Regions from separate parts of the Cytobacillus spongiae genome, predicted to be linked through region 2. Evidence: a T-box and tRNA genes for the amino acid it is inferred to sense, from the RefSeq annotation. Region 2 holds a T-box; the other holds one or more tRNA genes.
What was found. The T-box of region 2 lies ahead of glyQ (glycine--tRNA ligase subunit alpha). A T-box ahead of a tRNA ligase gene usually reads a tRNA of that ligase, here a tRNA-Gly.

Region 1: it encodes a tRNA-Gly, which carries the amino acid that the T-box ahead of glyQ (glycine--tRNA ligase subunit alpha) is inferred to sense. The anticodon was not compared.

What each region holds. Positions count from the first base shown of each region.
Region 1 is NZ_CP089997.1:88,000-103,712, forward strand. Features, by position in the region: gene cysK (cysteine synthase A) at 1-147, shown strand, start outside; gene LS684_RS00440 (anthranilate synthase component I family protein) at 361-1,776, shown strand; gene pabA (aminodeoxychorismate/anthranilate synthase component II) at 1,773-2,363, shown strand; gene pabC (aminodeoxychorismate lyase) at 2,366-3,244, shown strand; gene folP (dihydropteroate synthase) at 3,238-4,080, shown strand; gene folB (dihydroneopterin aldolase) at 4,073-4,432, shown strand; gene folK (2-amino-4-hydroxy-6-hydroxymethyldihydropteridine diphosphokinase) at 4,435-4,962, shown strand; gene LS684_RS00470 (helix-turn-helix domain-containing protein) at 4,914-5,129, shown strand; gene dusB (tRNA dihydrouridine synthase DusB) at 5,158-6,162, shown strand; gene lysS (lysine--tRNA ligase) at 6,363-7,847, shown strand; rRNA gene LS684_RS00485 (16S ribosomal RNA) at 8,524-10,074, shown strand; rRNA gene LS684_RS00490 (23S ribosomal RNA) at 10,390-13,322, shown strand; rRNA gene rrf (5S ribosomal RNA) at 13,461-13,577, shown strand; tRNA gene LS684_RS00500 (tRNA-Val) at 13,586-13,661, shown strand; tRNA gene LS684_RS00505 (tRNA-Thr) at 13,674-13,749, shown strand; tRNA gene LS684_RS00510 (tRNA-Lys) at 13,802-13,877, shown strand; tRNA gene LS684_RS00515 (tRNA-Leu) at 13,888-13,972, shown strand; tRNA gene LS684_RS00520 (tRNA-Gly) at 13,982-14,056, shown strand; tRNA gene LS684_RS00525 (tRNA-Leu) at 14,065-14,153, shown strand; tRNA gene LS684_RS00530 (tRNA-Arg) at 14,167-14,243, shown strand; tRNA gene LS684_RS00535 (tRNA-Pro) at 14,247-14,323, shown strand; tRNA gene LS684_RS00540 (tRNA-Ala) at 14,340-14,415, shown strand; rRNA gene LS684_RS00545 (16S ribosomal RNA) at 14,567-15,713, shown strand, end outside.
Region 2 is NZ_CP089997.1:2,896,239-2,911,951, reverse strand. Features, by position in the region: gene era (GTPase Era) at 1-125, shown strand, start outside; gene LS684_RS14780 (YqzL family protein) at 290-433, shown strand; gene recO (DNA repair protein RecO) at 465-1,217, shown strand; T-box leader at 1,264-1,435, shown strand; gene glyQ (glycine--tRNA ligase subunit alpha) at 1,578-2,468, shown strand; gene glyS (glycine--tRNA ligase subunit beta) at 2,461-4,533, shown strand; gene ccpN (transcriptional regulator CcpN) at 4,840-5,475, shown strand; gene LS684_RS14755 (pyruvate, water dikinase regulatory protein) at 5,502-6,320, shown strand; gene LS684_RS14750 (YaiI/YqxD family protein) at 6,772-7,242, shown strand; gene dnaG (DNA primase) at 7,283-9,094, shown strand; gene rpoD (RNA polymerase sigma factor RpoD) at 9,127-10,251, shown strand; gene LS684_RS14735 (hypothetical protein) at 10,381-10,908, shown strand; gene LS684_RS14730 (acyl-CoA dehydrogenase family protein) at 11,005-12,144, shown strand; gene LS684_RS24230 (group II intron maturase-specific domain-containing protein) at 12,711-12,920, shown strand; gene cccA (cytochrome c550) at 13,369-13,728, shown strand; gene LS684_RS14720 (tRNA (adenine(22)-N(1))-methyltransferase) at 13,861-14,568, shown strand; gene LS684_RS14715 (Nif3-like dinuclear metal center hexameric protein) at 14,565-15,680, shown strand.

The DNA of each region.
Region 1 (15,713 bases), 1.3 Mb from region 2:
ATTCTTGGTGGAATTTCTTCAGGTGCAGCGATATATACAGCCTTAAAAGTGGCGAAAGAGCTTGGAAAAGGCAAGAAGGTGCTTGCTATTCTCCCAAGTAACGGTGAGCGATATTTAAGTACGCCACTCTATCAATTTGAAGATTAACATGCTAGAAAAGGGAAGCAATGATCGGTCCGATCGTTGCTTTTTCTTTATGTTTTTTAATGAATAATGAATAGACCGTTTGGAAGTTATTATAGAAAGCTACAACGTATGAGAGGGCTTTTCTTTTTTTCACTATTTTTGTGTAAAAAAATGAAAGCGAAGTCAACTTCATGTATGATGAGAGCAGATATTATGTTTGGGGAGTGACTGTTATTGAAGCAGCTTAAGATATACAGCAATAAAATACCGTATTCAAGTTCTCGCTTTTTCAATCAATACGAGTGGCTAACACAAGATAAAGAGTATCACGTCATTTTAGAAAGTGGCCGTGGTGGTCGTTTTAGCATTGCTGCCTTTGATCCAGATACGATATTAATCGGAAGACATGATGAGCTAGTTATTAAACAGATAACAGGGGAGGAATTGAGACAATCAGGAAATCCTCTTCATCTGATGAAGGAATGGATGAGTCATTTTCAAGTGGAAACGCTTCATGACCTCCCTGATTTTCAAGGGGGAGTTATTGGTTTCATTAGCTATGATTATGCAAGGCACATCGAACAACTTCCAGCGAGCGCCGAAGCAGATCTAGATATACCTGAACTCTTCTTTCTGTCGTTTAAACAATTATTTGTCTTTGATCATGAACAACAATGTTTATGGCTTATTTTCTTGTATGAAGATAATGGGTCAGAGATTGAGAGTATTGCAAATAAATGGGAGGAGCTCTGGCTAGAAGAGCATGAGGAAGTCTCCTATTCGCCTCCATTGAAGCAGGGGGAAGATTATTTGGATGTTTCGATGGACGAAGCGGCATTTCGAGAGGCAGTAGAGCGGATTCAACAATACATATCTCAAGGAGATGTGTTTCAGGTCAACTTATCTGTGCGCCAGGCGAAACCACTTGCTGTAAATGCAATTGAAGTCTATAAGCAGCTAAGAGTATTAAACCCTTCGCCGTACATGGGATATTATCACACCCCTGAGTTTCAGTTGGTTAGTGGCTCACCAGAGCTGCTAATTAAAAAAGCAGATATGGAAGTTAGCACCCGGCCGATTGCAGGAACAAGATCACGAGGGAAAAGTGAAGAAGAGGATATCAAGCTTGCCAATGAATTGATTGAGAATGAGAAAGAGCGGGCAGAGCATGTCATGCTAGTTGATTTGGAGCGCAATGATTTAGGACGAGTATGCGCGTATGGATCGGTAGAAGTAAACGAGTTTATGGTAATTGAAAAATACTCCCATGTGATGCATATCGTATCCAACGTTAGAGGAACATTAGCTAATAATAAGTCGGGTGTTGATCTAGTGAATGCTACTTTCCCTGGTGGAACGATAACAGGTGCACCTAAGGTTCGTACAATGGAAATCATTGAGGAGCTTGAACCGGTTAGAAGATCTATCTATACAGGTTCATTAGGGTGGATGGGTTTTAATGGTGATCTCGAACTTAATATTGTCATTCGTACGATGCTAGTTAAAGACGGAAAAGCATATGTTCAAGCAGGTGCAGGCATTGTCATTGATTCGAATCCTGCTTATGAATATAAGGAATCTCTTAAAAAGGCGATTGCCCTTTGGAAAGCGAAGGAAATGGCTGAAATGAAAACAGGTGAACAATCATGATATTTATGATCGATAATTATGACTCTTTTACTTATAACCTCGTGCAATATCTTGGTGAATTAGGAGAAGAATTGGTAGTCAAGCGCAATGATCAAACATCGATTGAAGAGATTGAGGAACTATCGCCGAAATATCTAATGATCTCTCCGGGTCCATGCAGTCCTAATGAAGCAGGAATTAGTCTAGATGCGATTGAAAAGCTTGCAGGGAAGCTGCCCATTTTCGGTGTGTGTCTCGGGCACCAATCCATTGCTCAAGTGTTTGGTGGCGATGTTGTCCAAGCGGGCCGTTTGATGCATGGGAAAACGTCGGAAATCCATCATGATGGCAAAACCATATATGAGGGGCTGCCGAATCCATTTGTAGCCACTCGCTACCATTCTTTAATTGTTAAAAGAGAAACCTTACCTGATTGCTTAGAAATTAGTGCTTGGACTGCAGAAGGAGAAATTATGGGGTTAAGACATAGGCAATTACCTGTGGAAGGTGTTCAATTTCACCCAGAATCAATCATGACAGCTGGGGGGAAGGACTTATTGAAAAACTTCCTCCATGCTTATCAAGCAAACGAATATAAGGTGCGATAGGCATGTACGTATATTTTAATGGAAGCGTCATAAAAAAAGAAGAAGTGTTAATATCACCATTTGATCACGGATTTTTATACGGGCTGGGACTGTTTGAAACATTCCGAATATACGATGGACATCCATTTTTATTAGATGATCATTTAGCCCGTTTAAACGATGGGCTAACTCAGCTAAATATACAAGCCCAATTCTCAAGAGAGACTATTTTAGATGCAATCCAACAACTTTTAGCCAAAAATGGAATAACCCATGCGAATATTCGGTTAAATGTTTCGGCTGGCGTCGGAGAAATTGGGTTACAAACAGACTCCTATACGTCTCCTAATATCATGTTATTTGCAAGGCCAATGGAACCTGCTGGTGATGAGCTGCAAGAAAAAGAAGCGGTATGGCTTAGGGTCAAGCGGAATACCCCAGAGGGTGAGGTTCGGCTGAAGTCCCATCATTATCTCAACAATCTGCTTGCTAAGCAGGAAATCAAACATAAGGTCAATTGTGAGGGAATCTTTTTAACAGAGGGTAATTATATTGCTGAGGGGATCGTAAGCAATGTATTTTGGGTAAAGAACCATACTCTGTACACTCCTTCTGTTGATACAGGCATCTTAAATGGAATTACAAGGCAATTTATTCTGCAACTCGCACAAATCCACCAGCTAGACATACAACAGGGTTTTTTCGAAAAGGTATCTCTATTGGAGGCTGATGAGGTATTTGTGACGAATTCTATTCAAGAAATCGTCCCCATCTCAAGAATCGATAAAAAGTCATTTCCAGGGAAACAAGGGGTGGTCGCGACTCAGCTTCACAAGGACTACCGTAACTATAGCTCCTTTTTGTGGAGTCGGAAGGAGCTTAAGGGGGAATTAGAATGCTAAAAGCAAATCAAATCATTCAGTGTGGAAACTACACGTTGGATTATGGGAAGAAGACATTAATTATGGGGATATTAAATGCAACCCCAGATTCCTTTTCTGACGGAGGAAAATACCTAGATATAGACCGAGCAGTAAGTCATGCACAGCAAATGGTTGAACAAGGTGCCGATATTATTGATGTGGGGGGAGAATCTACAAGGCCTGGGCACCGTGCAGTTTCAGCAGAAGAGGAGCTAGAGCGCGTGATTCCGGTAATTGAAGCGATAGCTAAGCACGTAGAAGCTCCTATATCTATTGATACGTCTAAGGCGGAAGTGGCAAAAAAAGCGATTAAAGCAGGAGCGCACATAATAAATGATGTGTGGGGAGCGAAAGCAGACCCGCTAATGGCAACAATTGCTGGAGAGCTGCAAGTGCCGATTATTCTGATGCATAATCGACAGAATCGAGATTACACGTATTTTACCCGTGATGTGATCTGTGATCTGTATGAAAGCATTGCACTAGTGAAAGAGCGTGGGGTTATGGATGAGAACATCATTTTAGATCCTGGAATTGGGTTTGCTAAAGACATCCCTTTAAACTTAGAAATGATGCGTGAGTTAGATAAAATAGTGGCACTCGGATATCCCGTCTTACTAGGTACCTCTCGTAAATCATTAATCGGGCATGTTTTGGATCTGCCTGTAGAGGAACGGATGGAAGGTACAGGAGCAACTGTATGCTTTGGGATTCAAAAAGGCTGTCAAATTGTCCGAATACATGATGTAAAAGAAATGAGTCGTATGGCAAAAATGATGGATGCATTAATGGGAAAGGGTGAAAGCAATGGATAAAATTTATGTAAATGACATGGAATTTTTTGGCTATCATGGTGTTTTTCCTGAGGAAACTCGCTTAGGGCAGCGGTTCAGAGTGAATCTTGTTGTTGAGACAGACCTAAGAAAAGCAGGAGAAAGCGATGACCTTAATGACTCAATAAATTATGGTGAACTGTATAATATGACAAGGGAGATTGTGGAGGGAAAGCCCTATAAGCTAGTAGAAACAGTAGCTGAAAAAGTGGCAGGGGAAATACTTCAACATTATTCATCTATTCATCAGTTAACAGTTAAGGTGATTAAACCAGACCCTCCAATACCTGGTCATTACAAATCTGTCGCAGTGGAAATTACAAGGGGAAGATAATCGTGAATAATGAGGCTTACATATCTTTGGGTTCCAACATTGGAGACCGCTCACACTTTTTAGAGAGTGCAATAGATTGCTTAGTTAACGATGAAAATATCCAAGTGGTAAATGTTTCATCGATTTATGAAACCGATCCTGTAGGTTTCGAGGATCAAGCACCATTTTTGAATATGGTGCTGAAGCTAGAAACCAATTTCAAACCTGAAGAGCTATTAGACCGGTTGTTAAAGATTGAAAAGAAATTTGGGAGGAAAAGGGATATTCGTTGGGGCCCTCGGACTTTAGACCTTGACATTCTTCTCTATAATAAAGAAAATATAGAATCAGAGAAGCTTACAATTCCTCATCCTCGGATGCTAGAGAGAGCATTTGTCATAATCCCTCTATTAGAGATTCATCCTACAATTAAAATTCCGAAGATGGAGATACATCTAAATTCTTTTTTACAGAATATAAGAGATAGAGAAGGTGTACGAATATGGAAGCAGAAAAATGGGGAAGACGTATTCGCGCTTTTCGCAAATTAAAAGGCTACACTCAAGAAAGCTTCGCAAAAGAAATGGGTGTCTCAGTCTCGATATTAGGGGAAATTGAGCGAGGAAATCGAATGCCTACTGAGGAATTTCTATCGTATGTGTCCGAAATTCTTCAAATCAGTCTTAAAGACTTAACTCCTCCAGAGGAGAGCGAATAGATTCATCTTAGAATGAAGGAGGGAAAGCATGCTTAAAATTGGCGATATCACAATGAAAAACCAAGTCGTTTTAGCACCAATGGCAGGTGTTTGTAACTCCGCCTTCCGACTAACGGTTAAAGAGTTTGGAGCGGGTCTGGTCTGTGCGGAAATGGTAAGTGATAAAGGAATAGTTCTTCAAAATGCAAAAACAATGAATATGCTTTACATTGATGAGCGTGAAAAGCCTCTTAGCTTGCAGATATTCGGTGGAGAGAAAGAAACGCTTGTTGAAGCTGCTAAATTCGTTGATCAAAATACAAATGCAGATATTATTGACATAAACATGGGATGTCCAGTTCCGAAGATTACAAAATGTGATGCGGGAGCTAAATGGCTATTAGATCCGAACAAAATTTATGAAATGGTTTCCGCTGTTGTTGAGGCAGTAGACAAACCGGTCACAGTAAAAATGAGAATGGGCTGGGACGATGAACACATTTATGCAATCGAAAATGCTCAAGCCGTAGAACGTGCTGGTGGACAGGCAATAGCGTTACATGGTAGAACGCGTGTGCAAATGTATGAGGGAACCGCTAACTGGGAGATCATTCGTGATGTAAAGCGAGCAGTAGACATCCCAATTATCGGTAATGGAGACGTTCAAACACCACAGGATGCGAAGCGTATGCTTGAAGAAACGGGCTGCGATGGCGTAATGATTGGGCGTGCAGCTTTAGGGAATCCGTGGATGATCTACCGTACAGTAAATTACCTAGAATCTGGCGTGTTAATGGATGAACCGTCTATTCGGGAAAAAATTGATGTATGTATTCTACATTTAGATCGCTTAATCGCCTTGAAAAGTGAAAAAGTAGCCATCCGTGAAATGCGAAAGCATGCTGCATGGTATTTAAAGGGAATACGCGGAAATGCGACTGTCAGAAATGCTATAAATGAATGTAACACACGCCAGGATCTTGTAACGATCTTAACGGACCTTGTCGTGGAAACTGAAGAAAAAGATACACAGAAAGAGCTTCAAGTTGGCTAATGATTTGACATATTCAAACAGTTTCACTATAATACCTTTGATATAAAGAAACTGCCAGTTGTTTACTGGCAGTTTTTATTCTATTTTAAACAATATAGGTGTCTCAATTGTTCTAATTGTGTAAAATAATAGAATGTACTACGTTGAATAATCGCAATACTGCGTCTACATACTAGTTTTTGAAAATGGAGTTGATGATCATGAGTCATGAAGAATTAAATGACCAGTTACGAGTAAGAAGAGATAAAATGGAGTCTCTTCGTCAGCAGGGGTTAGATCCATTCGGTAAACGTTTTGAACGCACTCATCAATCACAAGAGCTTTTCAATCAATTCGCGGAGCTTGAAAAGGAAATAATAGAAGAGAAGAATATCTCTGTCACGCTTGCAGGACGAATTATGACAAAGCGTGGAAAAGGGAAAGCAGGATTTGCTCATATCCAAGACTTAACAGGCCAAATTCAAATTTACGTTCGTAAAGATGCGATTGGTGATGAAAGCTATGATATTTTCAATATGGCAGACTTAGGAGATATCATTGGTGTAACGGGAACACTTTTTAAAACAAAAGTGGGGGAACTTTCTATTAAAGTAGAACAATTCGAACTTCTTACTAAATCGTTGCGCCCACTTCCAGAGAAATTCCATGGTCTTAAAGATGTAGAGCAGCGCTATCGTCAGCGTTACCTAGACTTAATCATGAGCCAGGAGAGCAAGAAAACGTTTATCACGCGTAGCATGATAATTCAATCAATGCGCCGTTATTTAGACCAAAATGGATACCTTGAGGTGGAAACGCCAATGATGCATTCAATTGCAGGTGGTGCTTCTGCTCGTCCATTCATCACGCACCACAATGCGTTAGATATGGAATTGTATATGCGTATCGCAATTGAGCTTCATTTAAAGCGACTAATTGTCGGCGGTTTAGAGAAGGTGTACGAAATTGGTCGCGTGTTCCGTAACGAAGGTGTTTCAACTAGACACAATCCGGAATTCACGATGATTGAGTTATATGAGGCATATGCAGATTATCGCGATATTATGAGCCTAACAGAAAATCTAATTGCTCATATTGCTCAAGAAGTACTTGGCACAACAACTGTACCATACGGTGAATACGAAGTAGATCTAAAGCCAGAATGGAAGAGACTTCATATGGTAGACGCTATTAAAGAATATACAGGAGCCGACTTCTGGAAAGAAATGAGTACAGAAGAAGCGAAACAGTTAGCAAAAGAACATAATGTAGAAATTAAAGACACGATGCTATATGGGCATATTGTTAATGAATTCTTCGAGCAGAAGGTAGAAGAGAAATTGATTCAGCCTACATTTATTTATGGGCACCCAGTAGAAATTTCTCCGTTAGCGAAAAAGAACGATGAAGATCCACGCTTCACGGATCGTTTTGAGCTATTTATTGTCGCTCGTGAGCATGCGAACGCATTTACTGAGCTAAACGATCCGATCGATCAACGTGAGCGTTTTGAGGCTCAGCTAAAAGAGAGAGAACAAGGAAACGACGAAGCACATATGATGGATCATGATTTTGTAGAAGCATTAGAGTATGGCATGCCTCCAACTGGTGGTTTAGGTATTGGTATTGACCGACTAGTCATGCTTTTAACGAACTCTCCTTCTATTAGAGATGTTCTACTCTTCCCATTAATGCGCCATCGATAACATAGAGGCAAAGTGCAGATAGTCTGCACTTTGCTTTTTTTATTGCTTAAGAAAATATAAAATTTATCAATTGTTGATAAGCGCTTAGACTTCCAGTTTCAATGCCAAGCCCCTCGAGGTCATAAGGCATATTTAGAGTAGAAGGCAAAGAATACCTTCTATTCTAAAGGGTCTTACTTGCCTTAGCCTAACCAAGGTACACTAAGCTTTGTTCCCTTGAAATGAAAGATCATGTCTTTGCGGTAGAGAATCTGTAATGTAAGGTGCTTAATTAATCATAAGCAAGTATGATTCACTAGTGTTGTGTTTGGTAATGGATAGTTATCTCTTTCTCTAGTCAAAATGATATTTAGTAAGGGCTTTAGGTATAAGTCATCTTAATAGTATAGCGATCAAATGATTGAATATTTTTTCTTTAATAAACTCGTTAAAAACTTCAAGAAAACTATTGCGCCACCTTTTATTCGATGGTATATTATTATCTGTTGCTGCAAGACAGCTACAAACGAGAATAACTTCTAAAAAACATTTTGAAAAAAGATGTTGACTTACGAAGTTGATTCTGGTAACATTATAAAAGTCGCCGCTGAGCGACAGTGATTGTTCTTTGAAAACTAAACGAACCAAAACGTCAACGTTTTAAATTTGTTTTAACTATTGAGCTAATCAATACTCTTTTATGGAGAGTTTGATCCTGGCTCAGGACGAACGCTGGCGGCGTGCCTAATACATGCAAGTCGAGCGGATCTTTAAAAGCTTGCTTTTAAAGATTAGCGGCGGACGGGTGAGTAACACGTGGGCAACCTGCCTATAAGACTGGGATAACTCCGGGAAACCGGGGCTAATACCGGATAATGGCTCCTAACACATGTTAGGATTCTGAAAGATGGCTTCGGCTATCACTTATAGATGGGCCCGCGGCGCATTAGCTAGTTGGTGAGGTAACGGCTCACCAAGGCAACGATGCGTAGCCGACCTGAGAGGGTGATCGGCCACACTGGGACTGAGACACGGCCCAGACTCCTACGGGAGGCAGCAGTAGGGAATCTTCCGCAATGGACGAAAGTCTGACGGAGCAACGCCGCGTGAGTGATGAAGGTTTTCGGATCGTAAAACTCTGTTGTTAGGGAAGAACAAGTACCGTTCGAATAGGGCGGTACCTTGACGGTACCTAACCAGAAAGCCACGGCTAACTACGTGCCAGCAGCCGCGGTAATACGTAGGTGGCAAGCGTTGTCCGGAATTATTGGGCGTAAAGCGCGCGCAGGCGGTTCCTTAAGTCTGATGTGAAAGCCCACGGCTCAACCGTGGAGGGTCATTGGAAACTGGGGAACTTGAGTGCAGAAGAGGAGAGTGGAATTCCACGTGTAGCGGTGAAATGCGTAGAGATGTGGAGGAACACCAGTGGCGAAGGCGACTCTCTGGTCTGTAACTGACGCTGAGGCGCGAAAGCGTGGGGAGCGAACAGGATTAGATACCCTGGTAGTCCACGCCGTAAACGATGAGTGCTAAGTGTTAGAGGGTTTCCGCCCTTTAGTGCTGCAGCTAACGCATTAAGCACTCCGCCTGGGGAGTACGGTCGCAAGACTGAAACTCAAAGGAATTGACGGGGGCCCGCACAAGCGGTGGAGCATGTGGTTTAATTCGAAGCAACGCGAAGAACCTTACCAGGTCTTGACATCTCCTGACAACCCTAGAGATAGGGCGTTCCCCTTCGGGGGACAGGATGACAGGTGGTGCATGGTTGTCGTCAGCTCGTGTCGTGAGATGTTGGGTTAAGTCCCGCAACGAGCGCAACCCTTGATCTTAGTTGCCAGCATTCAGTTGGGCACTCTAAGGTGACTGCCGGTGACAAACCGGAGGAAGGTGGGGATGACGTCAAATCATCATGCCCCTTATGACCTGGGCTACACACGTGCTACAATGGATGGTACAAAGGGCTGCAAGACCGCGAGGTTTAGCCAATCCCATAAAACCATTCTCAGTTCGGATTGCAGGCTGCAACTCGCCTGCATGAAGCCGGAATCGCTAGTAATCGCGGATCAGCATGCCGCGGTGAATACGTTCCCGGGCCTTGTACACACCGCCCGTCACACCACGAGAGTTTGTAACACCCGAAGTCGGTGGGGTAACCTTTTGGAGCCAGCCGCCTAAGGTGGGACAGATGATTGGGGTGAAGTCGTAACAAGGTAGCCGTATCGGAAGGTGCGGCTGGATCACCTCCTTTCTAAGGATATTTACATGAAAGTTGACGCTTATGGTTCGTTTAGTTTTGAGAGAGCAATCTCTCTATAACAAACTCTCTTCTTATTATAGAAGAAAGTGAACTTGTTCCTTGAAAACTAGATAATGAAATATAGAAGAAAAAAGAATTACCGAGTAATCGCCAATCTTAAGATTTTCTCTAAACAAGAAATTAGAAGGTTTCAAGACACGAGCAGGTCGAGGAAGCAACTGAGTGAGCACCGGAATGTACTTACGTACATGAGGAGCGGAGCGAAGGAAGCTGACGAAGAGATGCGATGTGTATTGAAAGCTTATAGGTTAAGTTAGAAAGGGCGCACGGTGAATGCCTTGGCACTAGGAGCCGATGAAGGACGGTACTAACACCGATATGCTTCGGGGAGCTGTAAGTAAGCTTTGATCCGGAGATTTCCGAATGGGGAAACCCTCTATCCGTAATGGGATGGAATCCTTATCTGAATACATAGGATATGGAAGGCAGACCCGGGGAACTGAAACATCTAAGTACCCGGAGGAAGAGAAAGCAAATGCGATTCCCTGAGTAGCGGCGAGCGAAACGGGATTAGCCCAAACCAAGAGGCTTGCCTCTTGGGGTTGTAGGACACTCTATACGGAGTTACAAAGGAACGGAGTAAACGAACAAGCCTGGAAAGGCTGGTCAGAGAAGGTAACAACCCTGTAGTTGAAACTTCGTTCCCTCTTGAGTGGATCCTGAGTACGGCGGGACACGTGAAATCCCGTCGGAAGCTGGGAGGACCATCTCCCAAGGCTAAATACTCCCTAGTGACCGATAGTGAACCAGTACCGTGAGGGAAAGGTGAAAAGCACCCCGGAAGGGGAGTGAAAAAGATCCTGAAACCGTGTGCCTACAAGTAGTTAGAGCCCGTTAATGGGTGATAGCGTGCCTTTTGTAGAATGAACCGGCGAGTTACGATTACATGCAAGGTTAAGTTGGATAGACGGAGCCGTAGCGAAAGCGAGTCTGAATAGGGCGAATGAGTATGTGGTCGTAGACCCGAAACCAGGTGATCTACCCATGTCCAGGGTGAAGTCCAGGTAACACTGGATGGAGGCCCGAACCCACGCACGTTGAAAAGTGCGGGGATGAGGTGTGGGTAGCGGAGAAATTCCAATCGAACTTGGAGATAGCTGGTTCTCTCCGAAATAGCTTTAGGGCTAGCCTCATGTAGTAAGAGTCTTGGAGGTAGAGCACTGTTTGGACTAGGGGCCCCCATCGGGTTACCGAATTCAGATAAACTCCGAATGCCAAAGACTTATCCATGGGAGTCAGACTGCGAGTGATAAGATCCGTAGTCGAAAGGGAAACAGCCCAGACCACCAGCTAAGGTCCCAAAGTATACGTTAAGTGGAAAAGGATGTGGAGTTGCTTAGACAACCAGGATGTTGGCTTAGAAGCAGCCACCATTTAAAGAGTGCGTAATAGCTCACTGGTCGAGTGACTCCGCGCCGAAAATGTACCGGGGCTAAACGTATCACCGAAGCTGTGGATTGACATCTACGATGTCAGTGGTAGGAGAGCGTTCTAAGGGCGTTGAAGCTAGACCGCAAGGACTGGTGGAGCGCTTAGAAGTGAGAATGCCGGTATGAGTAGCGAAAGATGGGTGAGAATCCCATCCACCGAATGCCTAAGGTTTCCTGAGGAAGGCTCGTCCGCTCAGGGTTAGTCGGGACCTAAGCCGAGGCTGAAAAGCGTAGGCGATGGACAACAGGTTGATATTCCTGTACCACCTCTTTTCCGTTTGAGCAATGGGGGGACGCAGGAGGATAGGGTAAGCGCGCTGTTGGATATGCGCGTCCAAGCAGTTAGGCCGGTAACGAGGCAAATCCCGTTACCATAAGGCGGAGCTGTGATGGCGAGGGAAATAAAGTACCGAAGTTCCTGATTCCACACTGCCAAGAAAAGCCTCTAGCGAGGAAAAAGGTGCCCGTACCGCAAACCGACACAGGTAGGCGAGGAGAGAATCCTAAGGTGAGCGAGAGAACTCTCGTTAAGGAACTCGGCAAAATGACCCCGTAACTTCGGGAGAAGGGGTGCTTTTTAGGGTGAATAGCCCTGAAAAGCCGCAGTGAATAGGCCCAGGCGACTGTTTAGCAAAAACACAGGTCTCTGCAAAGCCGCAAGGCGAAGTATAGGGGCTGACGCCTGCCCGGTGCTGGAAGGTTAAGAGGAGGGGTTAGCGTAAGCGAAGCTCTGAATCGAAGCCCCAGTAAACGGCGGCCGTAACTATAACGGTCCTAAGGTAGCGAAATTCCTTGTCGGGTAAGTTCCGACCCGCACGAAAGGCGTAACGATCTGGGCACTGTCTCAACGAGAGACTCGGTGAAATTATAGTACCTGTGAAGATGCAGGTTACCCGCGACAGGACGGAAAGACCCCGTGGAGCTTTACTGTAGCCTGATATTGAATTTTGGTACAGCTTGTACAGGATAGGTAGGAGCCTTGGAAGCCGGAGCGCCAGCTTCGGTGGAGGCATTGGTGGGATACTACCCTGGCTGTATTGAAATTCTAACCCACGCCCCTGATCGGGGCGGGAGACAGTGTCAGGTGGGCAGTTTGACTGGGGCGGTCGCCTCCTAAAGAGTAACGGAGGCGCCCAAAGGTTCCCTCAGAATGGTTGGAAATCATTCGTAGAGTGTAAAGGCACAAGGGAGCTTGACTGCGAGACCTACAAGTCGAGCAGGGACGAAAGTCGGGCTTAGTGATCCGGTGGTTCCGCATGGAAGGGCCATCGCTCAACGGATAAAAGCTACCCCGGGGATAACAGGCTTATCTCCCCCAAGAGTCCACATCGACGGGGAGGTTTGGCACCTCGATGTCGGCTCATCGCATCCTGGGGCTGTAGTCGGTCCCAAGGGTTGGGCTGTTCGCCCATTAAAGCGGTACGCGAGCTGGGTTCAGAACGTCGTGAGACAGTTCGGTCCCTATCCGTCGTGGGCGTAGGAAATTTGAGAGGAGCTGTCCTTAGTACGAGAGGACCGGGATGGACGCACCGCTGGTGTACCAGTTGTCTTGCCAAAGGCATCGCTGGGTAGCTATGTGCGGAAGGGATAAGTGCTGAAAGCATCTAAGCATGAAGCCCCCCTCAAGATGAGATTTCCCATAGCGCAAGCTAGTAAGATCCCTGAAAGATGATCAGGTTGATAGGTCAGAGGTGGAAGCATGGTGACATGTGGAGCTGACTGATACTAATCGATCGAGGACTTAACCAAATAAGAAAGCGAAGGCGACTGTACAACTTCGATAGAAGGTAGGAGCCGTAGCTGGACTAGTCAATTCAATGGCATTACCGTAATTCTTTCTTCTATACATTATCTAGTTTTGAGGGAACAAACCTCAAATTAAAATAGTCTGGTGATGAAGGCGAGAAGGTCACACCCGTTCCCATGCCGAACACGGAAGTTAAGTTTCTCAGCGCCGATGGTAGTTAGGGGCTGTCCCCTTGTGAGAGTAGGACGTCGCCAGGCTTTTATATGGAGGATTAGCTCAGCTGGGAGAGCACCTGCCTTACAAGCAGGGGGTCGGCGGTTCGATCCCGTCATCCTCCACCATATATGTTTAATGCCGGTGTAGCTCAATTGGTAGAGCAACTGACTTGTAATCAGTAGGTTGGGGGTTCAAGTCCTCTCGCCGGCACCATTTTTTGTTCAATATGAATAAATATTAATACATTTGTATGTTAATGTTTTTTGAGCCATTAGCTCAGTCGGTAGAGCATCTGACTTTTAATCAGAGGGTCGAAGGTTCGAGTCCTTCATGGCTCACCATTTTCATAATGCGGGTGTGGCGGAATTGGCAGACGCACCAGACTTAGGATCTGGCGCCGCAAGGCGTGGGGGTTCGACTCCCTTCACCCGCACCATTTAGATACGCGGAAGTAGTTCAGTGGTAGAACACCACCTTGCCAAGGTGGGGGTCGCGGGTTCGAATCCCGTCTTCCGCTCCAAAGGTAGTGCCGGGGTGGCGGAACTGGCAGACGCACAGGACTTAAAATCCTGCGGTAGGTGACTACCGTACCGGTTCGATTCCGGTCCTCGGCACCATTTTATAAATATTGCGCCCGTAGCTCAATTGGATAGAGCGTTTGACTACGGATCAAAAGGTTAGGGGTTCGACTCCTCTCGGGCGCGCCATTTCGGGAAGTAGCTCAGCTTGGTAGAGCACTTGGTTTGGGACCAAGGGGTCGCAGGTTCGAATCCTGTCTTCCCGACCATTTTCTAATATAGATCGGGGCCTTAGCTCAGCTGGGAGAGCGCCTGCCTTGCACGCAGGAGGTCAGCGGTTCGATCCCGCTAGGCTCCACCAAAAAAAAATAAAAAATATATTGACTATGCGAAAATGAAATGTTAATATATAAAAGTCGCTTCTCGGCGATGATGATTGTTCTTTGAAAACTAAACGAACCATAACGTCAACGTTTTAAATTTGTTTTAACTATTGAGCTAATCAATACTCTTTTATGGAGAGTTTGATCCTGGCTCAGGACGAACGCTGGCGGCGTGCCTAATACATGCAAGTCGAGCGGATCTTTAAAAGCTTGCTTTTAAAGATTAGCGGCGGACGGGTGAGTAACACGTGGGCAACCTGCCTATAAGACTGGGATAACTCCGGGAAACCGGGGCTAATACCGGATAATGGCTCCTAACACATGTTAGGATTCTGAAAGATGGCTTCGGCTATCACTTATAGATGGGCCCGCGGCGCATTAGCTAGTTGGTGAGGTAACGGCTCACCAAGGCGACGATGCGTAGCCGACCTGAGAGGGTGATCGGCCACACTGGGACTGAGACACGGCCCAGACTCCTACGGGAGGCAGCAGTAGGGAATCTTCCGCAATGGACGAAAGTCTGACGGAGCAACGCCGCGTGAGTGATGAAGGTTTTCGGATCGTAAAACTCTGTTGTTAGGGAAGAACAAGTACCGTTCGAATAGGGCGGTACCTTGACGGTACCTAACCAGAAAGCCACGGCTAACTACGTGCCAGCAGCCGCGGTAATACGTAGGTGGCAAGCGTTGTCCGGAATTATTGGGCGTAAAGCGCGCGCAGGCGGTTCCTTAAGTCTGATGTGAAAGCCCACGGCTCAACCGTGGAGGGTCATTGGAAACTGGGGAACTTGAGTGCAGAAGAGGAGAGTGGAATTCCACGTGTAGCGGTGAAATGCGTAGAGATGTGGAGGAACACCAGTGGCGAAGGCGACTCTCTGGTCTGTAACTGACGCTGAGGCGCGAAAGCGTGGGGAGCGAACAGGATTAGATACCCTGGTAGTCCACGCCGTAAACGATGAGTGCTAAGTGTTAGAGGGTTTCCGCCCTTTAGTGCTGCAGCTAACGCATTAAGCACTCCGCCTGGGGAGTACGGTCGCAAGACTGAAACTCAAAGGAATTGACGGGGGCCCGCACAAGCGGTGGAGCATGTGGTTTAATTCGAAGCAACGCGAAGAACCTTACCAGGTCTTGACATCTCCTGACAACCCTAGAGATAGGGCGTTCCCCTTCGGGGGACAGGATGACAGGTGGTGCATGGTTGTCGTCAGCTCGTGTCGTGAGATGTTGGGTTAAGTCCCGCAACGAGCGCAACCCTTGATCTTAGTTGCCAGCATTCA
Region 2 (15,713 bases):
GAATAGATATTGAAAATCTTCTTGGAACAAAAGTGTTTCTTGAAGTTTGGGTAAAGGTTCAAAAGGACTGGCGTAACAAAATGACACAACTTCGAGACTTTGGATTTAGGGAAGATGAATATTAATATGTACATCCGTCCTTGTTACAATATTAAGTAGAGATTAGAAATATGCATGATTTACATTAGCAATATTTTCGTCTCATGATTTTGCAATGACAGGCTATGATATATGTTAAGGAATTGATAATTGTTCATGCTAGTTTAAAAAATGAAAGGTGGGGTTTTCGATGTTGGATTTTACCTGGAAGGTATTTTCGCACACAGGTAACATTGACACTTATCTTCTCTTTAAGGAGCTAGAAAAGGATAATGATGAAATACCCGAAGAACAAGCAGAAAAGCTAGCAGAGGTTGATTTTCCCATCTCATAGGTTTGTCTCATAAAGGGATGGTGACCGATAGATGCTCCAAAAATGCGAAGGCATCGTGATTCGAACAATCGATTATGGTGAAACAAATAAGGTTGTTACTTTATATACTCGAGAATTTGGAAAGATAGGTGTGATGGCAAGAGGGGCTAAAAAGCCAAATAGTAGGCTCTCTGCCGTCACACAGCTCTTTACATATGGTTATTTCTTATTTCAAAAATCATCTGGCCTAGGTAGCTTGCAACAAGGAGATATAATTTCTTCTTGGAGAAGCATTCGTGAAGATATTTTCATCACTGCGTATTCAAGCTATGTTGTCGATTTAACAGATAAAGTCACAGATGATCGGAAGCCAAATCCATTCCTTTTTGAATTATTGTATCAAACATTAAATTTCATGAATGAGGGCTATGAACCTCAGATTATCTCTCATATTTATGAGATGAAGATGTTGAATCCATTAGGGCTTTATCCAGTATTAAACCAATGTGCTGCGTGTGGAAGTGCGGATGGTACATTCTCATTTTCAATTCGAGAGGGCGGTTTTATCTGTCATCGATGCTTAGACAAAGATCCGTATCATTTAAAAATTTCTCCTGCAACAGTGAAGCTGCTTCGATTGTTTTATTATTTAGACCTTTCGAGACTTGGGGAAATATCGGTAAAAGATCAGACGAAAGCAGAATTGAATAAAGTAATCAGTACATACTATGATGAATATTCGGGCTTAAATTTGAAGACTAAGAAATTTCTGAATCAAATGAATGCGTTAAATAATAAGCTATAACTTGTTGACATCTTTAAGTGATTCCGCTATGATTCAAATTAAATTAATAGTTGCATGGAAGGAAAGGAGTACTTTGCCTCTTCTATAAAAGCGACCTTAGGATAGTGTGAGCTAAGGGATAGAATGTAAAGGAAGGCGTTCTGGAGCAACGTTGCTTAACAAAGTGGCTGTTACAAACAGCAAATAGGGTGGAACCGCGGGTTACTCTCGTCCCTATGCTATCCAAAGCATAGAGACGGGAGTTTTTTGTTTTTCAAAACCTGCAGTCCACCTGATTTTTATCTTGATTGCTGTAGGAAGTGCCAGCAGCTGAGCCAAGTGAGCTCAATAAGTACAAATTACTTTGGAGGTGTTTGAAACATGAATATCCAAAACATGATTTTAACATTACAGAAACATTGGTCAGATCAAGGGTGTATCTTAATGCAAGCTTATGATGTGGAAAAAGGGGCAGGAACGATGAGCCCGTATACGTTCCTTAGAGCAATAGGGCCTGAGCCTTGGAATGTAGCATATGTGGAGCCTTCAAGAAGACCAGCAGATGGACGCTATGGAGAAAATCCAAATCGTTTGTATCAGCATCATCAATTCCAGGTTATTATGAAGCCATCGCCAGACAATATCCAAGAGCTATACTTAGATTCATTGCGTGCTCTAGGGATCAACCCATTAGAACACGATATTCGCTTTGTTGAAGATAATTGGGAAAATCCATCACTAGGGTGTGCTGGGTTAGGCTGGGAAGTATGGCTAGATGGGATGGAAATTACACAATTCACTTACTTCCAACAAGTAGGGGGGATTGAGTGTAAACCTGTATCTGTAGAAATTACGTATGGAATTGAACGGTTAGCCTCATATATTCAAGAAAAAGAGAATGTGTTTGATTTAGAATGGACAAATGGTTTTACAGTAAGAGATATATTCGGGCAACCAGAATACGAGCATTCAAAATATACATTTGAAACATCTGATACAGATATGCTCTTTACATTGTTTAATACGTACGAAAAGGAAGCTCATAGACAAATGAATGAAGGACTTGTTCATCCGGCTTATGATTATGTTCTGAAATGTTCCCATGTATTCAATCTCTTGGATGCAAAAGGGGCGATCTCCGTAACTGAAAGAACAGGCTATATCGGTCGTTGTCGAAACCTTGCGAGAACAATTGCCAAGACTTTTTATGCAGAGCGTGAGAAATTAGGTTTCCCAATACTTAATAAAGAGGAGGAAATGGGTCATGAGTAAAAAAGATCTATTACTCGAGATTGGTTTAGAAGAACTACCAGCTCGCTTTGTAACCAGCTCCATGAATCAGTTATCGGAAAAAATACAAGCTTGGCTTACAGATAACCAAATTCTGTTTGGAGAAGTTAAAGCATACTCAACTCCTAGAAGACTTGCTATTTTCGTTAAGGATGTAGCAGAAAAACAAGAAGATATCCACGAAGAAGCCAAAGGACCAGCAAGAAAAATTGCCGTTACTGAAGATGGGGAATGGACAAAAGCAGCAATTGGGTTTACACGTGGCCAGCAAATGAGTGTGGAAGATATTTATTTCAAAGAAATGAATGGCGTTGAATATGCACATGTAAAGAAATTCATTAAAGGACAAGAAACTAAACAACTTCTAGAACAATTAAAGGACATTGTGACGGGGCTTACTTTCCCAAAGAATATGCGATGGGGAAACGAAGACCTACGTTATATTAGACCTATTAAGTGGATCGTTGCATTATTTGGTCAGGAACGTATTCCCTTTAAAATTACACATGTAGAGACAGGGAATTGGAGTATGGGACATCGTTTTCTTGGTGAGAAGACGGAAATAACTGCTCCAGCTGTATACGAGGAACAGCTATTAGCACAGCATGTACTAGCGGATCCTGTAAAAAGAAAAGCTGCAATTGTTTCTCAATTAGAAAAGATTGAAGAAGAGAACAACTGGGTGATACCAATCGATGAAGACCTCCTAGAAGAAGTAACGAATTTAGTTGAGTATCCAACAGCACTTTATGGGAAGTTTGAAGAAGCGTTTTTGGAAATTCCAGAAGAAGTTCTCATAACTTCTATGAAGGAGCATCAACGTTACTTCCCAGTAAAATCAAAGGAAAATCAACTGCTTCCATACTTTGTTGCCGTTCGAAATGGCGATCATAAACACCTAGAAAAAGTGGCAAAAGGGAATGAAAAAGTGCTAAGAGCACGTTTGGCTGATGCAGCTTTCTTCTATCATGAAGATCAAAAAACGAGCATTGAGGATTCACTTAAGAAGCTTAATAAAATTGTATACCATGAAGAAATCGGAACATTATCAGAGAAAGTTACTCGAGTACGTCGCCTAACAAATGTACTTGCTGATGAACTGCAATTTTCAACAGAAGAAAAGACGGCAGCAGATCGAACAGCCGAAATTAGCAAATTTGATCTTGTTTCACATATGGTATATGAATTTCCTGAGCTTCAAGGATTTATGGGAGAAAAATATGCTCTGCAAAAGGGTGAGAATGAGCTAGTATCAAAGGCCATCAATGAACAGTATATGCCTAGAAATGCAGAGGATGACACTCCGCAATCAAACGTTGGTGCAGCGATTGCAATTGCAGAAAAACTAGATACCATCGCATCTTGCTTTGCGATTGGAATCATTCCGAGTGGTTCTCAAGATCCCTATGCTCTAAGACGTCAAGCAACAGGTATTGTTCAAACTCTACTAAATAAAAAATGGAGACTTTCACTTGAGAGTCTGATAAACCAATCATTAGACTTTGTGATAGAAGCAGGGATTCAGAAGAAAGAGAAAGTAGAACTTCAAAGAGATCTTGTTAATTTCTTTAAGCTTCGTATTAAGTATCTTCTTCAAGAGCGTGGGGTACGTTATGATCTCATTGATGCAGTATTAGGTGGAGATATTGGTGAAATCCCAGCCTTAATGAGTAAAGCAGAAGTTCTTGACATGAAGAAAAATGACCTTGAATTTAAAGAAAACATGGAAGCGTTAAGTCGAATTCTTAATATTGCAAGCAAAGCAGAAGTAGAAGGGGAAGTAGAGGTCACAAGATTCGAGAATGAGCATGAAAAAGAGCTGTATCAAAAATATTTAGATGTAAGAGAGCAATTAAGTAAAGATGTAACCGAAGAAGAATACTTTACTTTACTTGTGTCACTGAAAACACAGATTGATCGCTATTTTGAGCATACAATGGTAATGGCAGAGGATGCTAAAGTTCGTGAAAACAGACTGAATCAAATGCTTAAACTAGCTTCGTTAGTTAAAAAATTTGCAAATATTAATGAGGTTATTGTAAAGTAACACATATACGAAAGTGGGCCTGTCAACCATGACAGGCCTTTCTATCTTTTTTTGTACCTTTTCCATGAAATGGTTTCAAGAAACAGTCACAAGCATAAAAAAATTATTCTTTTCATTTATGTTAAATAGTATATAATAATTTTATAAAAGTATAACACTTTTCCGTTTGAGAACGTTCTATTCTAATGATACTAAGTGGGATGACGAATTACTTCATTCGTGTTTGTTTATGAGCAACAAGTATGATCTATCCCTTAGAGGAGCTAATTACATAATTGAAGCACGGTATTTTTTATCGTATGTTAGGTGGTGAGGACAATCGAACTAAATAAACGTCAAGAACAAATTCTTGAGATTGTAAAAGATAATGGGCCAATCACTGGGGAGCATATTGCAGACAGACTAAACCTAACGAGGGCGACCTTGAGACCTGACTTAGCTATTTTAACAATGGCAGGATATTTAGACGCACGTCCACGTGTTGGTTATTTTTATACGGGGAAAACTGGGACTCAGCTTCTGACTGAGAGGCTGCAAAAGCTGTTCGTGAAAGATTTCCAATCGATCCCAGTAGTAGTAAATGAAAATGTATCAGTATATGATGCGATTGTTACCATGTTCTTAGAGGATGTAGGAACATTATTTGTTGTAGATCAGGATTCGTTACTAGTAGGGGTTCTTTCACGAAAAGATTTACTAAGAGCAAGCATCGGCAAACAAGAGCTCACAACTTTACCAGTAAACATTATTATGACGAGAATGCCTAATATTACGATGTGTACAAGAGAAGATTTAATGATAGAAATTGCAAAGAAATTAATTGAAAAACAAATAGACGCATTGCCGGTAGTAAAAGAAACAGAAAAGGGCTTTGAGGTTGTAGGGAGAATGACAAAGACAAACTTAACAAAAGCGTTTCTTGCCCTTGCAGAAAATGATTAAGCGATCAGAGGAGATGGTGAAAGAGAATGAGTAAAATGCCAATCATCTATGTCGTGTCTGATTCGGTTGGAGAAACAGCTGAACTGGTGACAAAAGCCGCTACTAGCCAATTTGACAGCAGAGATACAACAATAAAAAGATACCCTTACGTAGAAAGTAAACAGGACATTGAAGAGGTCATTTCTTTAGCTAAATTAGACCAAGGGATGATTGCTTATACGCTTGTTAAGCCTGATATGCGTAGCTATATTAACGAATTAGCTCAAAAGGAAGGGATCATTGTTAGCGATTTAATTGGACCATTAATGGATCAAATCCAGATAATGAGCGGTTTAACTCCACGTTATGAACCAGGATTGGTACGTAAGCTAGATGAGGATTATTTTAAACGAGTAGAAGCAATTGAATTTGCAGTTAAATATGATGACGGGCGTGACCCAAGAGGGATTCTAAAGGCGGATATCGTTTTAATTGGTGTTTCTAGAACATCTAAAACGCCATTATCCCAATACTTAGCTCATAAACGTTTGAAGGTTGCTAACGTTCCTCTCGTACCAGAGGTTGACCCACCAGAGGAGCTCTTCAAGGTATCACCTGACAAATGCTTTGGCTTAAAAATTAGCCCAGAAAAACTAAATAATATCCGTCGAGAGAGATTACTTTCTCTAGGGTTAAATGATCAAGCAAGCTACGCTAACATCGATCGGATAAAAACCGAAATTGACTATTTTGATAAAATCGTTTCAAGAATAAATTGTCCGGTCATCGATGTAACAAATAAAGCAGTGGAAGAAACAGCTAATCTTATTTTAGCCACTTACTTGAAAAAGAATAAAGGACTATAGCACATGTGAGAAGATATGTGCTATTTTTCTTGTTTCAGCTATCTGTTCTCGTATTACATAATATTGTTAATGAAAAAGAAGGCTTTTTATTAGCAATGATCTATACAGATCGCTTATGCTAAAGTGAAAAATAGTTCTTCACTAAGCTGTTTTCGAATGTATGGATGCCTTTATTCAAAATGGAGAAATGTGAACTTATCCTATAGAAAATCAAAATCGCAAAAAAACCTCTAAAAACTGTCTTGAAATAAGAAAAAACAATAGCAAATCCTACTTTTATATACTATAATAAAAAATTGTGATAAAAATGTATCATATTAGGTTTAGACTAAGGCTTTAACGAATAAACTATTTATTGTCAGAAGTCAAGAAACCCAAGTAGAAAAAATTCGACAAGATTCTGAATATAAAAGTTATTTCTATGAAGAAGGAATATGCGGAGTGATGTAGAATAAGTAGTACAATAGGGAATCAAAGAATTGTAGTTGATGCCGACTCCTGTCCAGTTAAACAGGAAATTGTCGAAATCGGCAGACGGTTTTCAACAGAAATTATGATGGTTGCTTCTTATGCACATATGATGAATGAACTAACAGAAGCAACATGGAAATTTGTTGACTCGAGTCGTGAAGCAGCAGACCTTTATATTATGAATCATGTTCGAAAGGACGATGTCGTTGTAACACAAGATATTGGCCTTGCTTCTACCCTTCTGCCTAAGCAAGTTTATGTTCTATCTCCCAAGGGTATTTTATATGATGAGAAGGACATACAAACGGCTCTAGATATGCGGTATTTATCAGCAAAAGCTAGAAGGCAAGGGAAATATGGAAAAGGTCCCAAACCTTATAGCTCTCAGGATCGAGATAGGTTTGTGAATCAATTGACGAAGATTTTGTCGAATTTTGCAGGAAAATATTAAATGAACTAGAATATCTCAATGTACAGATGGAGATGTGCTCATGGCAGAGAGAATATCCGAAGAAAAAATTAATGATATTCGCCAATCTGTTGATATTGTTGACGTTGTAAGTGATTATGTACAACTGAAAAAGCAGGGGCGAAATTACTTTGGTCTATGTCCCTTCCATGGCGAAAACACACCGTCATTCTCTGTATCACCTGATAAGCAAATATACCATTGCTTCGGCTGTGGAGCTGGTGGAAATGCATTTTCCTTTTTAATGGAGCTAGAAGGCTATTCATTTGTAGAAGCTGCGTTAAAGTTGGCGGAAAAAGCCAATATTGACCTAGAGATCGAAGCCACAAGCATTGCTAAAGAAAAGTCTGTTTCAAAAGACCTTCAACAAATGATGGAGGCTCATGATCTATTAAGGAAATTTTATCATCATTTGCTTGTGAATACAAAGGATGGTCAGCATGCCCTAGAGTATTTATTAGATAGAGGATTTACGATGGAGTCCATCCAAAAATTCCAAATAGGGTATGCGTTAAATTCATGGGATTTTGTTTGCAAATTTTTAACCAAGCGAAAATTTGATCCAAATTATATGGAGAAAGCTGGTCTAATCATTAAGCGGGAACATGATGGTGCATTTTTTGATCGTTTCCGTAATCGCATCATCTTTCCTATATTTGATCGAAATGGAAAAACGATAGCATTTTCAGGAAGGTCGCTTGGGGAGGAACAGCCAAAATATTTAAATAGTCCAGAAACACCCATCTTCAATAAAAGTAAAATTCTATACAATTTTCATTTAGCAAGACCAAGCATACGCAAACATCAGCAAGCGGTTCTTTTTGAAGGGTTCGCAGATGTAATTGCAGCTGACAGAGCAGGCGTAGAAAACGGGCTTGCCACAATGGGAACCTCATTAACAGAAGAGCATGTTGCGGTGCTTAGGCGAAATGTTGAATCCGTAACCATTTGTTATGATTCCGATAGTGCAGGGATCGACGCTGCCTATCGAGCTGCGACTATGCTCACAGAAGCAGGAAGTCATGTAAGAATTGCGCTTCTTCCTGACGGATTAGACCCTGATGACTACATTAAGCAATCTGGGGGAGAGAAATTCCAGAATGATGTAATAGGGGCAAGTCAAACATTTATGTCCTTCAAGATCTTTTATCATAGAAGAGGGAAAAATCTTCAAAATGAAGGAGATAGACTCCTTTATATAGAAGAGATACTTAAAGAAATTAGCCGCTTAGAAAAGGCGGTTGAGCGAGATCACTATTTAAGGCAGTTAGCTAATGAATTTTCTTTATCGCTAGAGGCTTTAAAGCAACAACAAAAACAAGTCTATTATCAAGAAAAGAGAAACAACCAGGGACAACAAGCGAACTCTGGAAGAAAGCAATTATTTATCCCTCAACAGAATGATAAGCTTAAACCTGCGTATTTTACTGCTGAAAGAAGATTAATTGCTCATATGCTAAGAGATAGTGAGGTAGCTTACAAAGTTCAAGTGCTGCTTCAAGGAAATTCCTTTAATATAGATGAACATCAAGCGATTATGACTTATTTATTAGGTTTTTATGAGAAAGGTGAAGCCTCTGATTCAAGTGCCTTTTTAAATTTCCTCCAGGATGACAAGCTAAAAAGAATTGTTGCAGACATCGGCATGATGTCAATTAACGATGAAATTAGTGAGCAGGAGTTAAATGATTATATTAAACAGGTGTTGAATTATCAAAAACTGTTAAAAATAAAAGAAAAAGAGGCAGAACGAAAAGAAGCAGAGAGTCAAAAGGATTATTCAAGAGCAGCAGCAATTGCTATGGAAATCATACAATTGCAGAAATTACTATAGACTGTCTTTGATTTTTGGAAGGAGGGGGACATATGGCTGAAAAGTCGGCCCGTTCAAAAGAGGTTGATACAGAATTGACCGTTGAACTAGTAAAAGACCAGTTAACGGAACTGGGTAAAAAAACCGGAGTCCTTGCCTATGATGATATCGCGGAGAAGCTTTCAAGCTTTGAGTTAGATTCAGATCAGATGGATGAGTTTTACGAATTCTTAGGTGATCAAGGGGTTGAGTTAGTTGGAGATTCTGACGATGCAGACCCAAATATTAAACAATTACAAAAGAATGAAGATGAATTTGATCTAAACGATTTAAGTGTACCTCCAGGTGTTAAAATTAACGATCCTGTTCGTATGTATCTTAAAGAAATTGGTCGAGTAGACCTTCTATCAGCTGAAGAAGAAATTAATTTAGCTAAAAGGATTGAAGAAGGCGATGAAGAAGCAAAGCGACGCTTAGCAGAAGCTAACCTACGACTAGTGGTTAGTATCGCAAAACGCTATGTTGGTCGTGGAATGCTATTTTTAGACTTGATTCAAGAAGGAAACATGGGATTAATTAAAGCAGTTGAGAAATTTGATTACCGTAAAGGGTACAAATTTAGTACGTATGCAACATGGTGGATACGCCAAGCCATTACGAGAGCAATTGCTGACCAAGCAAGAACCATTCGTATACCGGTTCATATGGTAGAAACCATAAATAAATTAATCCGTGTTCAACGTCAGTTACTTCAGGACTTAGGACGTGAACCAACTCCTGAAGAAATTGGAGAAGATATGGATCTAACTCCAGATAAGGTTCGAGAAATCTTAAAGATTGCCCAAGAGCCTGTAAGTTTGGAAACGCCAATTGGAGAAGAAGATGATTCACATCTTGGAGACTTTATCGAGGACCAGGACGCGACATCTCCTTCAGAGCATGCAGCATATGAATTACTTAAAGAACAACTTGAAGATGTTTTAGATACGTTAACAGATCGTGAAGAGAATGTTTTAAGACTTCGTTTCGGATTAGATGACGGCCGCACGCGTACCCTCGAAGAAGTAGGGAAAGTCTTCGGTGTAACACGGGAACGTATCCGACAAATTGAAGCGAAAGCATTGCGTAAGCTAAGACATCCAAGTCGAAGCAAGCGCCTTAAAGACTTCCTAGAATAAGGCTTAAAGTTCTGCTGTTACAATAGAAAAGAATTGCCAGGAAATAGTTTACTTCTTACAATAGAAGTGAACTATTTTTTTTATAGCTAGTAGAACCTATTCATATTCTTAATTAGGAAGTGCCGTGTAATGAATGATCTTCGTAAACAAATTATTTTGAAAGAAATTGAATATTGGAAGGAAAACCGGATGCTTCCAGAGCATTATTGTAATTTTTTACTATCGCTATATACAGAAGGGAACCGGCAAAAGGAAACAATCATTAACAATAAGAACAAGAAGTTCTCTGTTATGCCCCTTTTGTTCTTACTCATCATTCCGCTTGCTATGTTTGTCATTTATTTTACTGAATTGTCTTACGTTTTGCAAATTGCTCTTGTCATTTTTTTAGTTGTCTTCGTCATTTTTGCTACATATTATTTTTTTAAAAAAGGTTTTTCATACCAAATCCCACTGGTTGTAGCCGCATTAACATTGTTGCTTGCGTCCGTTGAGTTCACATCGGCATCCTTTCCAAATCAGTTGAGTGTCCTATATTTAATCTTAGTATTAAATTGTTTCCTTTGGCTGTTTTCAGGCTATAAGCTGAAGCTGCTGTATTTTTCTATTTCAGGCTATCTTGGAATAGGCTTATTAATTATCTCTATTTTCATATAATAAAATATTTTTTAAAATTTTTAAATGTTGAGAAAATTAAGCATCTCCTCTTATAATAGTAATTGAAAGCGTATTCATTACTAAGGGGGATGGGGTATGAATTTTAATTTGACGCAAGAACAAGAAATGATCCTTAAAACGATTCGTGAATTTGCAAATGAAGAAGTAGAACCAGGGGCGCTTGAAAGAGATAAGACGAAGGAATTTCCAAAAGAAATATTTCTTAAGCTTGCTGATATGGGTATGATGGGACTCCCTTTTTCAGAGGAATACGGCGGGGCAGGGGCGGATACAATTAGCTTTGCCATCGTAACAGAGGAGTTAAGCCGTGCATGTGCTTCAACTGGAATTACGTATTCTGCTCATATTTCATTAGGCGGAGCACCTCTGCATTTATTTGGGACAGAAGAGCAAAAGCAAAAGTATCTTGTACCGATTTGTACGGGGGAATCATTTGGTGCTTTCGGTCTAACGGAACCGAACGCTGGCTCAGATGCAGGTGGCACGAGAACCACAGCAATTGAGAAAGATGGAGAATATATTATTAATGGAAACAAGTGCTATATTACTAATGCAAGCTATGCGAAACATTTAGCATTAACAGCAATTACTGGTGAGAACCAAGGTAAAAAAGAAATAAGTGCAATCATTGTACCAACCCATGCGAAGGGATTTACGGTTATTGATAACTATGAAAAAATGGGTCTGCACGCATCGAATACGACAGAGCTTGTGTTAGAAGACGTACGCGTTCCGACTGAGCACTTGCTCGGTAAAAAAGGAGAGGGATTTAAGCAATTTCTGATAACACTTGACGGTGGGAGAATTGGTATTGGCGCAATGGCAGTTGGGATTGCGCAGGCTGCTTATGATCGAGCTCTTCAGTATGCAAAAGAGCGCCAGCAATTCGGAAGTCCTCTATCAAAGTTCCAAGCTATTCAATTTAAACTAGCAGATATGGCCATGAAAATTGAGCTAGCTCGAAATATGGTTTACAAAGCCGCATGGTTAAAGGATCAAGGAAAATCTTTTACTAAAGAAGCAGCAATGTGTAAACTCTATGCCTCTGAAATAAGTATGCAAGTTTGTGATCAAGCTGTCCAAATTCATGGCGGGTACGGTTACATGAAAGAATATCATGTAGAGCGTTATATGCGTGATGCCAAGCTAACGGAAATTGGGGAAGGTACATCTGAGATTCAGCGAACAGTGATAGCTAGACAAATAGGCTGTTAACTAAGAATTCTTATGTCAAATAGGGGTGTTATACCTTAGAGTTGCTTATTTACAGCAAGTTGGTTGTATCGAAAGGTGGGAGACTTCTGCGGAAATAGCGTAACAAGTGAGACCTCATAGGCAATGCAGAGGAAGCTCACGGCACGCCCTGCTGAAAGGCGAAGCATCCGGAAGAGGAAATCAATCGTCCATAGGAATAAAGCAATCCTTTAAGGACGTTTTCAGTGACATCAGCGATAGCAACGGGGAGCGTCCAGGTTCGCCTATAGAAAGTGAGTGGCTGTAGAGAAAATCAACAACAAAATTTAACAGAGACGATCAAAAAGAAATGAAATTAAAACTCCCCCACCCTAATGGGGAAGTCAGACTGTAGACAACTCTACAGTCTATTTTCTTGTGTACCAGGCATGGCAACTATCTAGGTGGTGAAAGTCCACTGTGTGGGTACACATCAGCCTACCACTAAGGAAGCGCAAGGTACTTATTGTAAGATAAGGGCTGGAGGAAGCGAGGAATAAAATCTTGGCTCGACGAACAGAAATCTGATACTAAGGCTTTATAAAGGGATGAGGCTCCAAGACAAGTCAAAGTTCGAAAAGATGTGCGTACTTTGTAGAGAAGCTCTGAAAACTGACAAAGCGAAACTGGGGTGTCCCACTAGACTGTTGATATTGAAACTGAAACAAGTCATATTCGGGTGGGTAAACTACTTCAGGATAGGAAACATGAAAAAAGTAATAGATGTCGAAAAGGTTATCGGTATAAAGGATTATTAAAAGTTGTCCAAAGAGCCATCTCAAACAAAAGACTAAAGCAGAGGGGGGTTCCATCTGTTTTAGAACATTTTCTAAAAGTGCACACTGTTATATAATTTGAAACACCTTATACGTGAACCGTACGTACGGTTTTGTGAGAGGGGCGAAAATAATCATCTTTTTTCCCTCTACTCGATTAATCATTGAATGGTTAAGTTAATGATTTACGTATGCCCGCTGATTGGAGTGGATATTTTCTTTTTTCTAACAAAAATATGACAAAAAGAAGTGAGAAGAGCAACGCACTTTCTATTGTCTACGATAAATTTTGGTGGAGTTTTGTCTATTTTCCGAACTTCATGTGACAAAGTTTACTTTAGGACTTTTCCTTCCAACGTTTTTCAAGTAAAATAATAATTGTTTGTACTAATAATTACTGAAAGTTTCTTACATAAGGGAGGGTATAAGTATGAATCGTAATCCGATTATTCCGTTTGTGCTAATTATGGTTATTGGAATTGGGGCAATGTTCTTACTTTCTTTTAAAGGGTTAGGCGACATGGACGAGCTAGCTGCTGAAAAAGAGGGTGGCGAAAAGACTGAAGAAACCGCTTCAAATAATCCTGAAGACATCTATGCTACAAGCTGTATTGGATGTCATGGTGATCAATATCAAGGTGGTGTAGGTCCAGCTCTTACTGGAATTGGCGACCGTCTATCACAAGACGAAATTAAAGATATTCTTGTAAACGGTAAAGGCACTATGCCTCCAGGTTTAGCTGCAGGCCATGAAGATGCTATGGCAGAATGGTTAGCTGGTCTAAAATAATATCATTTCAATTAAGGTCCTTTACATGACGTAAAGGGCCTTTTTACGTCTTCAAGTGGGAAGTCTTTCGTTATCCTTTCATAAATGATACATTAGATAGTACGTAGACAAACTATAAAAGTGGTGAAGAAATTGAACACAGAAAAACTTTCAAAACGATTACATACCGTTGCTCAATATATACCTGATGGCTCTCGATTAGCTGATATAGGTTCCGATCATGCTTATTTGCCTTGCCATGTTGTGCAAAAAGGGAACGTTCCATCCGCGATTGCAGGTGAGGTCGTTGAAGGACCCTATCAATCCGCGTTAAAGCAGGTGGAACAAGAAGGATTGTCAGATCGAATTTCAGTTCGTAAAGGCAATGGTTTAGCGGTAATAGAAGCAGGGGAGGTGGACTGTATTACGGTTGCTGGAATGGGTGGTGGGCTCATTTCTACGATTCTTGAAGATGGGAAGGAAAAGCTTACTGGAGTTAAACGATTAGTTCTTCAGCCTAATATTAGTGCCATCTCCACTCGTCTATGGTTACGAGATAACCGTTGGCAGTTAATAGACGAAGCCATTATGATTGAAGATGGGAAAATTTATGAGGTTCTAGTGGCTGAAAAGGGCGATCCAGAAGCCCCATATACGGCTAATATAGAGACAGAGCTCTTAGTTGGACCTTTTTTAATGAAGCAAAAATCAGAGGTATTTCAACAAAAATGGACGAGTGAGATAAAAAATTGGCAACGAATACTGAGTCAGTTGGAGAGAGCAGCTAGCTCTCAAGAAAATGAAGAAAAACGTCAAGAGATTTTGCATAAAATACAGCTTGTTGAGGAGGTACTTAGATGAAGAAGGTCAATGGTCATGAAGTAATTCAACTATTTGAATCGTTCTCGCCTAAGATATATGCAATGGAAGGGGACAAAATTGGACTTCAAATCGGCAAGCTCAACCAACCGATCTCAAATGTGTTAGTAACGCTCGATGTGTTGGAGGAAGTAGTGGATGAAGCAATTGAGAAGGATGTTCAACTGATTATTGCCCACCATCCACCAATCTTTCGTCCACTTCAAAAAATCACAACGGATACGTCCTCTGGTCGCATAATTGAAAAGCTGATTAAGCATGATATCGCTGTATATGCAGCTCACACCAATCTTGATGTAGCAAAGGGAGGCGTCAATGATTTACTTGCTGAATCATTACAGCTTAAAAATGTTGAGGTACTCGTCCCTACATTTGAAACAAGGTTAAAGAAGCTAGTCGTATTCGTCCCAAGGGAAAATGCAGATCAATTAAAAGCAGCAATTGGGAACGCTGGAGCTGGTGCCATTGGAAATTACAGTCACTGCAGCTATTCTTCTGATGGAATGGGCGAGTTTATTCCGGGAAATGGTTCAAATCCGTATATTGGAGAGCGCGGCAAGCTGGAGCAAGTAGAAGAAACAAGAATTGAAACCATTTTTCCAGCTCACTTAGAGAAGAAGATCTTAACAGCTATGTTTAAGCACCATCCATACGAAGAAGTAGCATATGACGTGTATCCATTAGAGAATAAAGGCGAAGCTCTTGGTTTAGGTCGTATTGGTGACATTGATGAAATGACACTAGAGGAATTTGCAGATCATGTAAAGAAATCACTTGATGTTAAAGGTGTTCGCGTAGTCGGTAATCTATCAGACAAGGTGAAAAAAGTTGCGGTACTTGGAGGGGATGGGAATAAATACATCTCTTCAGCGAAATTCAAAGGGGCAGATGTGTATGTCACAGGTGATATGTACTTCCATGTTGCTCATGATGCCCTGATGATGGGATTAAATATCGTTGACCCAGGACATCATATAGAAAAAGTAATGAAAAAAGGGGTAGCGGAACTGCTAACCAAGATGTGTGAAGAAAAAGGCTACGAGGTTACAGTTTTTCCATCTACACTGAATACAGATCCCTTTCAATTTTTGTAAGTACGAGCGGATTATATGATGTATAACAAAAAC